DNA from 2 places in the Citrobacter sp. KH_055_1 genome. Region 1 is predicted to be linked to the other one. Evidence: predicted binding sites of a transcription regulator. Region 1 holds the regulator's gene; the other holds the start of a gene.
The links. The regulator CRP, encoded in region 1, controls carbon source genes, mostly activating them, when cyclic AMP is high. The targets are predictions, from matches to a motif close to ATGTGANNNNNNTCACAT.
Positions count from the first base shown of each region.

Region 2: rbsD (D-ribose pyranase) is a predicted target of CRP. The motif match lies at 3,790-3,807, and genes of this name have one in related genera.

Region 1 covers NZ_CM174473.1:355,202-361,379, forward strand. The annotation lists gene AC3ITF_RS01685 (YccS/YhfK family putative transporter) at 1-1,308, opposite strand, end outside; gene crp (cAMP-activated global transcriptional regulator CRP) at 1,360-1,992, opposite strand; gene AC3ITF_RS01695 (OsmC family protein) at 2,302-2,706, shown strand; gene AC3ITF_RS01700 (phosphoribulokinase) at 2,779-3,648, opposite strand; gene AC3ITF_RS01705 (YheU family protein) at 3,701-3,919, opposite strand; partial or broken gene AC3ITF_RS01710 (hydrolase) at 3,922-4,984, opposite strand; gene AC3ITF_RS01715 (NUDIX hydrolase) at 5,020-5,739, opposite strand; gene prs (ribose-phosphate diphosphokinase) at 5,932-6,178, shown strand, end outside.
Region 2 covers NZ_CM174473.1:4,722,746-4,728,923, forward strand. The annotation lists gene rbsB (ribose ABC transporter substrate-binding protein RbsB) at 1-778, opposite strand, end outside; gene rbsC (ribose ABC transporter permease) at 803-1,768, opposite strand; gene rbsA (ribose ABC transporter ATP-binding protein RbsA) at 1,774-3,279, opposite strand; gene rbsD (D-ribose pyranase) at 3,287-3,706, opposite strand; gene kup (low affinity potassium transporter Kup) at 3,898-5,766, opposite strand; gene ravA (ATPase RavA) at 6,095-6,178, shown strand, end outside.

The sequences.
Region 1 (6,178 bases):
CCCTTCCGGAATATGAAAGTGCAGCGTGACGCCGGCAATCACCAGCCCGACAAGCGTACCCAGCGAACGATGCAGAATGCGTACCCGCGTGGCACCGTAGCCATTTTGCGTGACGAACAGGACCGTCATCAGGATCCAATAAGGTTTGGGCAGGTGTAAGGCGCTGCCCATCAGGCTGGCGATGCTCAGCATGACGCTGATACGCCCGGCATTACGCAACGCGGGAGATTTCAGCGACAGATAGTTTTTCAGGGCCGGGAGTAACGGCAGGCGGCGCTGTTTGTCGGCCATTAAATCTCGGGCATACAGCGGACGCTGGGTGCGTAGCACGCGGGCAATGCGGCTAAAGTGCCAGTAGCAAAACTGCCCGACCGGGTTTTCCGGGTGCTGGTTGGCAATTTTCTCCAGCGTGCCAATCTGTTTTTCCATCGAAAAGCGTGTTGGTAAGCGGTGATACAGAATGTCATCTGCCAGTACGCGTAACCGGTCGGCGACGGTGCGCGCATTCCAGCGAATCACCTGTTCTGCATGACTGCGTTCGACCAGCTTCTGCACCTCTTCTGGTTGATGCAGGCTGACGGAAATATGCTCCTGCAAATCCAGCGCCTCCTGAAAGGCCCGTAGCAGGCGTTTGTACTCGTTGTTGTGATGCGCCGACAGCATATGCATTTGCTGATAGCACTGGGTGATCAGATCCACCGCTTTTTGCTGGCGAACCAGCAGCGGGGGCAGCGCTTTTTCGGGATCGACGTGCTGGGTTAGCAGGCTGTATTTCGCTTCACAGTAATCGGCCAGTTCGCGATATAACAGGCTGAGCGATTCGCGCAGCGGCTGCTCACGCCACAGCCAGAACCAGAACCAGTTGAACGCGCCGTACCACAAAGTTCCCAGCGCATAGATCAGCAGCGGTTCCCAGACCGGCATGTTGCCAGCCAGGCTTAGCGTGAAAATTGCCGCAATCAGTGAGGCGGGCAGCAGTCGTGCATGCAGCGGGCTTAACTCGGCGGTCACGCCGAGAACCAGCGTCAGGCCGGTAAGGATCAGCGGGAGCGCAATGCTTTCTGCCAGCAATAGCTGCATGATCAGGCTACATCCGGCAAACAGTGACGCGCCAATAACTAAGCGTTTAAAAAATCGCTTATGCGGGGTATCAAGACCGGCAATGTTGCAGCAGGCGGGGACGAGGGAGAATAGCAGTCCCAGATGAAGCTGACCGATGATAAGACCGACAGCCACGGGTAAACACAGCACCAGCGTTTGTCGTAGTGCGTAGTTGATCTCGGGGTGATAAATCAGTCTTCGCCACATCGGTGCAAACAAAAATGGCGCATTACCAGGTAACGCGCCATTTCGACGAGGTTAACGCGTGCCGTAGACGACGATGGTCTTACCGTGCGCGGAGATCAGGTTCTGATCTTCCAGCATTTTCAGGATACGACCAACGGTTTCACGGGAGCAGCCAACGATCTGGCCAATTTCCTGACGGGTGATTTTGATCTGCATGCCGTCCGGGTGGGTCATCGCGTCAGGTTGTTTCGCCAGGTTCAACAGGGTCTGGGCGATACGACCGGTGACATCCAGGAAGGCCAGGTTGCCTACTTTTTCGGACGTTACCTGCAGGCGACGAGCCATCTGAGAAGACAGGCGCATCAGAATATCCGGGTTAACCTGGATTAATTGACGAAATTTTTTGTATGAAATTTCAGCAACTTCACATGCGGTTTTGGCACGTACCCAGGCGCTACGTTCCTGGCCTTCTTCAAACAGGCCTAATTCACCAATGAAATCGCCCTGATTCAGATAAGAGAGGATCATTTCTTTCCCTTCTTCATCTTTGATCAGCACTGCCACTGAGCCTTTAACGATGTAATACAACGTTTCCGCTTTTTCACCCTGGTGAATCAGCGTGCTCTTCGATGGGTACTTATGAATATGGCAATGAGACAAGAACCATTCGAGAGTCGGGTCTGTTTGCGGTTTGCCAAGCACCATGCGCGGTTATCCTCTGTTATAAGCTGTCTCCAGAGTCAGAACACGACGCTGCCTCTGGGGTTGCAAAAATATGCTTCCCGCTACCTGGGAAAGGGGCTGCTAAAAAGTGAACTGCAGCCTGTAATGTGATGTCCTCTGCATACATGCAGTACGTCAATGTATTACTGTAGCATCCTGACTGTTTTAGCATAGCTTTCGCCGTGTGTCTCCTGGTGTCTCGCTTCAGCATGACTCAGGTCGCCTTCCGTTGCGAGAATTGTTATGTACGCGTAATCTGTCAGGAAAATTGAAACATTGGAGTTACGAAATATGCAAGCGCGTGTAAAGTGGGTTGAGGGGTTAACCTTCCTCGGTGAGTCCGCCTCAGGCCACCAAATCTTGATGGACGGTAACTCCGGTGATAAAGCGCCGAGCCCGATGGAAATGGTACTCATGGCTGCGGGTGGCTGTAGCGCCATTGATGTGGTGTCGATCCTGCAAAAGGGTCGTCAGGATGTGACCAACTGCGAAGTGAAGCTCACTTCCGAGCGTCGTGAAGAAGCGCCGCGTCTGTTTACCCATATTAATCTGCATTTCATCGTTACCGGCAACGATCTGAAAGACGCTTCGGTGTCTCGCGCCGTCGATCTCTCCGCGGAAAAATACTGCTCCGTGGCGCTGATGCTGGAAAAAGCGGTGAATATTACCCATTCCTATGAAGTGATTGCCGCGTAATCCCTGATGCCGGATGGATGATGTTGATTTGTAGGCCCGATAAGCGTAACGCCATCGGGCACTTCCCACGCTTTACTCGATTTTTTTGCCTTCCATCAGTCGCTGGACCAGCGGCAGCATAATCAATTCCATCGCCAGCCCCATCTTGCCGCCCGGCACCACTAATGTATTGATATGGGAAATGAATGAGCCCTGCAGCATCGCCAGCAGCCACGGGAAGTCGATGCCTTCCAGATTACGAAAATGAATCACTACAAAGCTTTCATCCAGTGACGGAATGCTTTTGGCGGCAAAAGGATTGGAGGTGTCGACGGTCGGTACACGCTGGAAGTTAATATGCGTACGGGAAAACTGCGGGGTGATGTAATTAATGTAGTCGTCCATTGAACGTACCACCGAATCCATTACCGCCTCGCGGGAGTGACCGCGCTCGCTGGTGTCGCGGGTCAGCTTCTGGATCCACTCCAGATTGACGATCGGTACCACGCCGACCAGCAGATCAACATGCCGCGCCACGTTTTGCTGCGGCGTCACCACGCCACCGTGCAGGCCTTCATAGAATAAGACGTCTGTGGGTTCAGGCAGCGGCTGCCACGGGGTAAACGTTCCCGGAACCTGATTCCACGGTACGGCTTCATCGTAGGTGTGCAGATATTTTCGTGACTGGCCTTTGCCGGTCTGGCCGTATTCGCTGAAGGTTTGTTCCAGCAGGCCGAAGTCGTTGGCTTCGGGGCCGAAGTAACTGATGTGTCGCCCGGCGTCGCGCGCTTTGCGGATCGCCATGTCCATCTCCGGACGGGTATAGCGGTGAAAACTGTCGCCTTCCACCTCGGCGGCGCGCAGATTTAACTGGGCGAAAATTTTACGAAACGCGAGGCTGGTGGTGGTGGTCCCCGCGCCGCTGGATCCTGTTACCGCAATCACCGGATGTTTGGCAGACATAATAACTCCATGGATAGGTTAGTTTTTATTATAGTCAGCCGCCGGCTGCGGGTTATTCGCGAAACTGTTTTCGCGGCATAATGTTGACCGTTTCATGCAGTTCTGACCATACCAGTACAGCTTCGCCAGATTGTAACTGGCGTCGGACGTCGGCGACTTTTTGTTCGAGCGAACGTTCATGTTCACCATAATCGGTGCCTTCGCGCAAGACAAAGCTTTCAATCAGATTGTCCAGCGCTTCAGGGGATAAGTCCTGCCAGGGGATCTGCATGATTATGCCTCCAGATACGTTGTCAGCCAGTCGGGGATACGGGATTCCAGCCACATCTCAGGATGGCGCAGCGTGCCGCTAATAAACCCGACGTGTCCACCGTGCTCGGTTAACTGATATTCCACCTGTGAGGGCAGATTTTCCGGTTTGGGGATCACGTGGTGATCCATAAAAGGATCGTCCTTGGCGTGAATAATCAGCGTCGGTTTGGCGATCAGGTTGAGTAGTGGCATGGCGCTACACTGACGATAATAGTCTATCGCATCGGCAAAACCGTGGATTTTGGCGGTGATCAGATCGTCAAAGTCACGAATGCGGCGCAGGGACTTCAGCTGTGCCAGGCTTACCGGCAGCGAGCCAGGATAAGCTTCGAGCTTACGCGAGGCATTGGCTTTTAACAGATTAAGCAGATAGCGCTGGTAAACGCGGGAGAACCCTTTTTCCATATGATAACTACAGGCTTCCAGCACGAAGGGGGCGGAGACAATAACCGCGGCATCAATCGGGATAGCGTTCCCTTCTTTGGCCAACAGGCAGGCCAGCATGTTGCCACCGAGCGAGTAGCCGACCGCTGCGGTTGGCACGCGGCCGAACTCGCGCTCCAGCCAGCGTAAAAACCAGGTACCGTCCTCGGTCTCACCGGAGTGATAAATGCGGTTCAGGCGATTCGGCTCGCCGCTGCAGCCGCGAAAATGCATCACCACGCCTAACCAGCCGCGTTTTTGCGCCGCCTCAATCAGACCGTGGGCGTACGGGCTGTTCAGGCTACCTTCCAGACCGTGAAAAACCACCAGACGCGGTTTGTGCTTCGCCTGATGCGGATCTTCACTCCATGCCAGATCGACAAAGTCGCCGTCGGGTAATTCCAGACGCTGCCAGTGGGCGTCGAACTTCACCTTACGGCGAATTAAACGCGGCAGCATGGTCTGCAGATGGCGATTACTGATCCCGCGCATCGGGCGGAATTCTCGCGAATCATCGGCAGGGAGATTCATTTCTGTTGGAGTGATTTCAACCATAACACCAGAGCAATTAATCATCGAAAACAGCAACTATACCGCGCACAGAGCCTGCGGGTTAGCCAATATGTGATTTTGTACTTATTCAGCCAGCAGGTTACGTGAGAAAAGATGAAAATCCACACCCGGTTTACGTCGCCACAGGCGGGCTTTCCGCGTGCCGGTGGCCATGCTTTCACCGGTATCTTCAAACATATCTGAGGCCTCAAAGCGGCGGATCAGGCTTTTGCGCTGAATCGGCTGGCCGAGGATAACCTCTGTGGCTTCCTGTAGCTGACCATGGGTAAAGGTATCCGGCAAACAATAAACGGGCAGTAAAGAATACTTCGTTTTTTGCCGCAGCCGGTTCAGGGCGGCATCAATGATCGCCTGGTGGTCGAAGGCCAGCGGATAGTCGGCAAGCTTATCAACCGGGACCCAGCGGGCATCGCTGACGCTGGCAATATGCGGTTCGCAGTCCACCCAGGCTATCAGCGCAAACCAGGTGACCGTCAGGCTCCAGCCACGCGGGTCACGATCTGGCCCGGAAAATGTGTCCAGCTGTTCCAGCCACGAAGGTGAAACGCCAGTTTTTTCAGTGAGTTTACGCAGCGCTGTGGCGCGAGTGGAATCATCGTGTGCCATATCAATAAAGCCGCCTGGTAATCCCCAACGTCCTTTCTGCGGCTGGTTTGCCCGTTCGACCAGCAGCACGCACAGCGCCTGTTGATGCACGGTAAACAACACGCTATCCACCGTTACCAGTGGGGAGGGAAAGCGGCGGGCATCGTACTGATTCAGGTAGTCGGCTTCGGTGGTCATAAGATACTCACGATGATGTGCAACGCTGCCAAGTGTACCAGCCCGGTATCGGTGGGCAAGGTGCGTTTTTTTTCCATTGATTATCAGTTGATTAGCGCACGTTCAAAAATACTTTATTTTATGCTTGCTTAATAATTGTCTTAGAGACATTATTAATTGTGTCGAAGGGACACAATTTAAAGGGGAAGCGAGATGAGCGTAAAATTAACCTTAACGCTGGATGACCAGGCTTACGCTATTGTCAGCGGTATTTTCCCTGATGGGGCCGTCTGGTTGAAAGTCACCGACGCGTTGCCATGCTTCGCTCACCAGATGCGCATTCGTGCCACGGCGATGCGCGATATGAACGACTTTATGCTATTGGCGCAGTTGGTCGACGCGGTGCGCCATCAGACCGATGTACGGGTCAGCCATCTTGAACTTCCCTGGCTGCCGTGGG
Region 2 (6,178 bases), 400 kb from region 1:
GAGCGATGGTCGCAGCCAGTTTGCCATCATTTACCGCTTTTTCGCCATCAGGCGTGCCGTCAAATCCAACCACCATCACATCAGATTTACCCGCCGTTTGCAGAGCACGCAGCGCGCCCAGTGCCATTTCATCGTTCTGAGCAAATACGGCCTGCACATCAGGATGCGCGGTCAGCAGGTTCTGCATAACGTTCAGACCTTTAGTACGGTCGAAATCTGCCGGCTGGCTAGCCAGCACGTTAAATTTGTGTGCCGCAACGGCCTGCTGGAAACCTTCGCCACGCTCACGCGCCGCCGATGTTCCGGCAATACCCTGCAGTTCGATAACTTTCGCACCTTCGCCTGCTTTCTTCGCGATGTAGTCACCGGCAATTTTACCGCCCAGCACGTTATCAGACGCAATATGGCTGACAACGTCCCCTTTGGTTGCCTGACGGTCCAGGGTGATCACCGGAATTTTCGCCTGGTTAGCCATCTTCACGGCATTACCCACGGCATCGGAGTCGGTTGGGTTAATCAGCAGAATTTTGGTTCCACGCACGGTTAAGTCCTGAACGTTCGCCAACTCTTTCGCCGGGTTGTTCTGCGAGTCCAGAATCACCAGGTTATAACCTAGCTTATCGGCTTCTTTTTGCGCCCCATCCTTCAGAGAGACAAAGAACGGGTTGTTAAGGGTAGAGACCACCAGCGCAATGGTATCTTTTGCCATCGCATTCGCGCTCACGGTGGCACTCAGCGCAACAGCAGAAACCAGGGTAGCCAGTTTTTTCATGTTCATATTTAAGATGTCCTGTAGTCGTTGTTACTGCTTTTTGTTGTCTACCAGTACCGCCAGCAAAATGACCACTGCTTTAACGATCATCTGGTAATAGGAGGAAACACCTAACAAATTCAAACCATTATTGAGGAAACCGAGAATCAGTGCGCCGATCAGCGTACCAACAATACGTCCTTTACCGCCAGCCAGGCTGGTGCCGCCTAATACCACCGCCGCGATAGCATCCAGCTCATAGCCGGTACCCGCCGTCGGTTGCGCTGAGGAGAGGCGCGCCACTTCGATGATGCCTGCCAGCGATGCCAGCAGCCCACAGAGTGAATAAACGATAATTTTGATCTTATTGACGCTGATACCGGACAGACGCGTTGCCGCTTCGTTACCGCCCAGCGCATAAATATATCGACCCAGACGGGTATGGTGCAGCATGTACCACGCGGCCAGGAAGACAATCCCCATGATCCATACTGGCGTAGGGACGCCTAACGGACGACCAATACCAAACCAGCCAAACAGATCGGCATTGTCGGTAAAGCCGGTGTTTACCGGACTGCCGTTGGTGTACACCATGGTGACGCCGCGCAGCAGCAGCATCATCACCAGCGTGGCGATAAACGCCTGGACGCGGCCTTTTGCCACAATAACGCCAGTCACGGCACCAACCGCCGCACCTAACGCCAGCGCAGCGGCAACGGCCACCAACGCGTTGACTTCAAGACCCACAATCGAAGCAGCAACGGCACCGGTAAGCGCCAGTAGCGAACCCACAGACAGATCGATACCCGACGTCAGAATAACCAGCGTCATACCAACGGCCATGATGGCGTTAACCGACGTTTGCTGGAGAATGTTGAACAGGTTATTAACGGTAAAAAAGTTGGGGCTCATGGTGGAAACAATCGCGATCAGCACTAACAGAGCGATGAGCGACTTTTGCTCCAGAAGCCATGCTTTAGTGAAATAACGGCGACCAGAAACAGCCTGGGTAGTCATCTTTTTTACTCCTGATTCACGCGATTAAGCTTGCCCACAGCGGCAGCCATTAATACTTCCTGAGTGGCCTGCTCGCGAGTGAATTCACCGCCGAGATGCCCTTCATGCATGACGATAATGCGATCGCTCATGCCCAATACTTCTGGCATCTCCGAAGAGACCAGAATGATGCTCAGCCCATCAGCCTTAAACTGGTTGATTAGCTGGTAAATCTCTTTTTTAGCCCCAACGTCCACGCCGCGCGTGGGTTCATCGAGGATCAGCACTTTGGGCCGGGTCATCAAACCACGCGCAATCGCCACTTTTTGCTGATTGCCACCGGAGAGCAGGCCGATTGCCTGTTCCATCGAGGGCGTTTTCACATTGAACAGACGGATAAAATCGCCCACCGCCTGCTGCTCATCTTTGTGTTTCAGACTGCCGCCCGCACGGCTGAAGTAACGCAATGCGGTCAACGACATGTTCTCTTTCACCGACATGCCCAGCACTAAGCCGTCGCGTTTGCGGTCTTCAGAAATATAGACGATGCCGTTGGCCAGCCCATCCTGTTCAGAACGCGTAACCACTTCATGCCCGTCAAGCGTGACGTAACCACTGGTGCGCGGCAGCGCGCCGTACAGCACTTTCATCAATTCGGTACGTCCAGCACCCATCAGACCCGACACGCCAAGGATCTCACCTTTACGCAGCGTGAATGACACATCATGCACTCCAGGGCCGCACAAGTTATCGACCTTCAGGCGCACATCACCAGGTGCTTTATCCAGCCGCGGGTACTGATCTTCCAGCTTACGTCCCACCATCATTTCAATGAGTGAATCTTCGGTCAGTGAGGCCACTTCACGTTCGGCAATAAACTGCCCATCGCGGAACACCGTCACATCATCACAAATTTCGAAAATCTCTTTCATGCGGTGAGAAATATAGACAATGCCGCGTCCCTGAGATTTCAGTTCACGGATCACGCGGAACAGGGATTCGGTTTCGGTATCCGTCAACGCATCCGTCGGTTCATCCATAATGATGACCCGGGATTCAAAGCTCAGCACTTTGGCGATTTCAACCATCTGCTGATCGCCAATCGATAGCTCACCGACCAACTTGTCGCTTTTAAAACGCAGATTAAGTTTAGCCAGCAACTGGTCTGCTTCGGCATACATCTTCTTCCAGTCGATTTTGCCAAAGCGATTCACAAACTCACGGCCGAGGAAAATGTTCTCGGCGATGGTGAGTTGCGGGATCAGGTTCAGTTCCTGGTGAATGATGCCGATCCCTGCTTCCTGAGAGGATTTAGGACCGTTAAAGGTGGTTTCTTTCCCCAGCCACAATAACGAACCGGCATCACGAGTGTAGATACCAGTCAGGACTTTCATCATGGTGGATTTGCCCGCGCCGTTTTCGCCCACCAGCGCCATAACGCGGCCGGAGTAAACATTCAACGCGGCGCCGGATAGCGCTTTAACGCCCGGGAACGCTTTATCGATCCCTTTGAGTTGCAGTAGTGCGTTCATGATGGCCTCAGAACGTGACGCCAGCACAAAGAATGATATTCGCATACGGAGAACATTCTCCGCTGCGAATTACCGCCTGACTGTCTGCGGTTTGTTTTTTGAATTGTTCATGCGTGGTGTAACGAATTTCTATGGTATTTCCCTGGTGTTGTTGCAGTTGCTCAATGTGGCTGAGCAACGTTTCGTGGAGTTGCGGATTATGTTGTTTGATTTCCGTCGCGAGAATGGCCGACTCGACCTGCATTTCACGCGTGACCACGTCCAGTACCTGCATAAAAGAAGGTACGCCCTGGGTTAATGCCATATCGATACGCGTAGTACTATTTGGGATGGGTAAACCCGCATCACACACCACCAGCGTATCGGTATGCCCCAGACGGGAGATCACCGATGAAATTTCAGAGTTGAGTACCGTGCCTTTCTTCATTTTCTTTCCCCACTAGCGAAACGTTTCGCTGGTGATAAGTTTAGTCTGAAGAATGCACATAAAACCACCATGACGTTACGAAAATGTGATCGTCATCGAAACGTTTCGCAAGCCGTATCATCAGAAGAAAGGAAAATGTGAGGGGGAAAACAAAACGCCCCCTTTCATGAAGAAAGAGGGCGTCGGTAACGTTAAATCTCGACCTGCGTCCCGAGCTCAATCACCCGGTTAGGTGGGATCTCAAACTGGTCCGGTGCACGTAGCGCATTGCGCTGCAACAGCAGATACAATTTGCCGCGCAGGCGTAAATACCACGGACGTTTGCCGACAATCAGCGACTCGTGCGACATGAAGAACGAGGTTTCCATCATCCGACAGCTTAGGCCTTCCAGCCCGCAGCGATGGAACACTTCCTCTACGTTTGGTGTTTCGCGCCAGCCGTAGCTGGCCACCACGCGCCAGAAGGTCGGCGACAGCTGCTCAATTTGCACCCTACGCACATTATGAACATACGGTGCATCTTCTGTACGCAGCGTCAGCAGGATCACGCGTTCATGCAGCACCTTGTTATGTTTGAGGTTATGCATAAGCGCAAACGGGATGACATTCATGGCACGGGACATATACACCGCTGTGCCAGGCACGCGTACCGGCGGCGATTTCTCCAGAGAAGCAATCATCGCCTCCAGAGAATTACCGTGTTCATGCATACGACGCAGCAGACGGAAGCGCTCGCTTTTCCAGGTGGTCATGATGGTGAACATCACCAGACCCAGAGTCAGCGGCAGCCAACCACCAGAAATCAGCTTATCAAGGTTCGCGGAGAACAGCGGGATATCAATGCACAGGAAGGCCACCAGAATCAGGAACACAAAGTATTTATTCCAGTGCCAGTTTTTGCGCGCCACGGTTGTCGACAGAATAGACGTCAGCACCATCGTCCCCGTTACCGCAATACCGTACGCGGCAGCCAGGTTACTGGAGTGCTCAAAGCTGACGATCACAATCACCACGGCGATGTACAGCATCCAGTTGACGAACGGAATATAGATTTGCCCTGACTCCATCTCTGAAGTGTGGATGATACGCATCGGCGACAGATATCCCAGACGTACCGCCTGCCGCGTCAATGAGAATACGCCAGAGATCACCGCCTGCGAGGCAATAACCGTGGCCAGCGCGGCAAGGATCAGCAGGGGAATCAACGCCCAGTCCGGTGCCAGCAGGAAGAACGGGTTTTTGATCGCTTCCGGATGTTTTAACAGCAATGCACCCTGGCCAAAATAGTTCAGCACCAGCGAAGGTAACACTACAGAGAACCACGCCAGGCGAATGGGGAACTTACCAAAGTGGCCCATATCCGCGTACAGCGCTTCAACGCCGGTGATCGACAGCACCACCGCGCCCAGCGCAATAAACGACAGCGTTTTATATTCGAGGAAGAAATGCACCGCCCACATTGGATTTAACGCCTGCAGCACTTCCGGGTTAGCAATAATGCTACGTACGCCCAACACCGCCAACACCAGGAACCAAACCAGCATAATAGGTGCAAAAAGCTTACCCACGGTACCAGTACCGTGCTTTTGAATCATAAACAGCAGTGTCAGGACAATAATAGAGAGCGGAACAATCCAGGTATCCAGTTGCGGTGCCACGATCTCCAGACCTTCGATCGCCGACATCACCGAAATAGCCGGCGTAATCACCACCTCACCATAGAAGAAGCTGCCGCCTATCAACCCCATAATGACCAGCATTGAGGTCGTTCGCGCCGACGTATTACGCCCGGCCAGTGACATTAGCGTCAGGATCCCGCCTTCTCCGGCGTTATCCGCACGCATGACAAACGTCAGGTACTTGATGGAGACAACAAAGATCAGCAGCCAGAAAATCAGCGAGAGAAAACCAAACACGGCATCACGTTCAACGCCAAAACCGAACTGCCCAGACAAACATTCACGGAGTGTATAAAGTGGGCTGGTACCAATATCACCGTAGACAACCCCAATCGCTGCAAGGGTAATCGCAGACAATGATTGCTTATTATCAGTGCTCATAGACTCGTCTTTCGTTTATACACGTCATTCTTCAGGCCGCTTCCATTGGCTTCACTCGTTATTCCGCCCATCCCAGGAGATAACTCATTTACCGTCTTCGTGCAGCTTGATTGATTTGGTGTATATATAAGAAATGTGTGCGTAGTCCCTTGGCCCACAAAAAGGCGCACAGTATGCACGATTAATCGCAAAATCGTACCCCTAAATGAGACCAGATTAATCTGGCTCAAAGAAAAATAAGCGCACCTTCAGTCTATTACTGCACTGGTGTGAAGCATCTATACTCGCAGTTTACGCAGTACATTTGGCGAAAGGACGCCACTTCATTATGGCTCACCCACATTTATTAGCGGAAAGAATTTCCCGTCTGAGCAATGCGCTGGAAAAGGGACTCTATGAACGTAGCCACGCC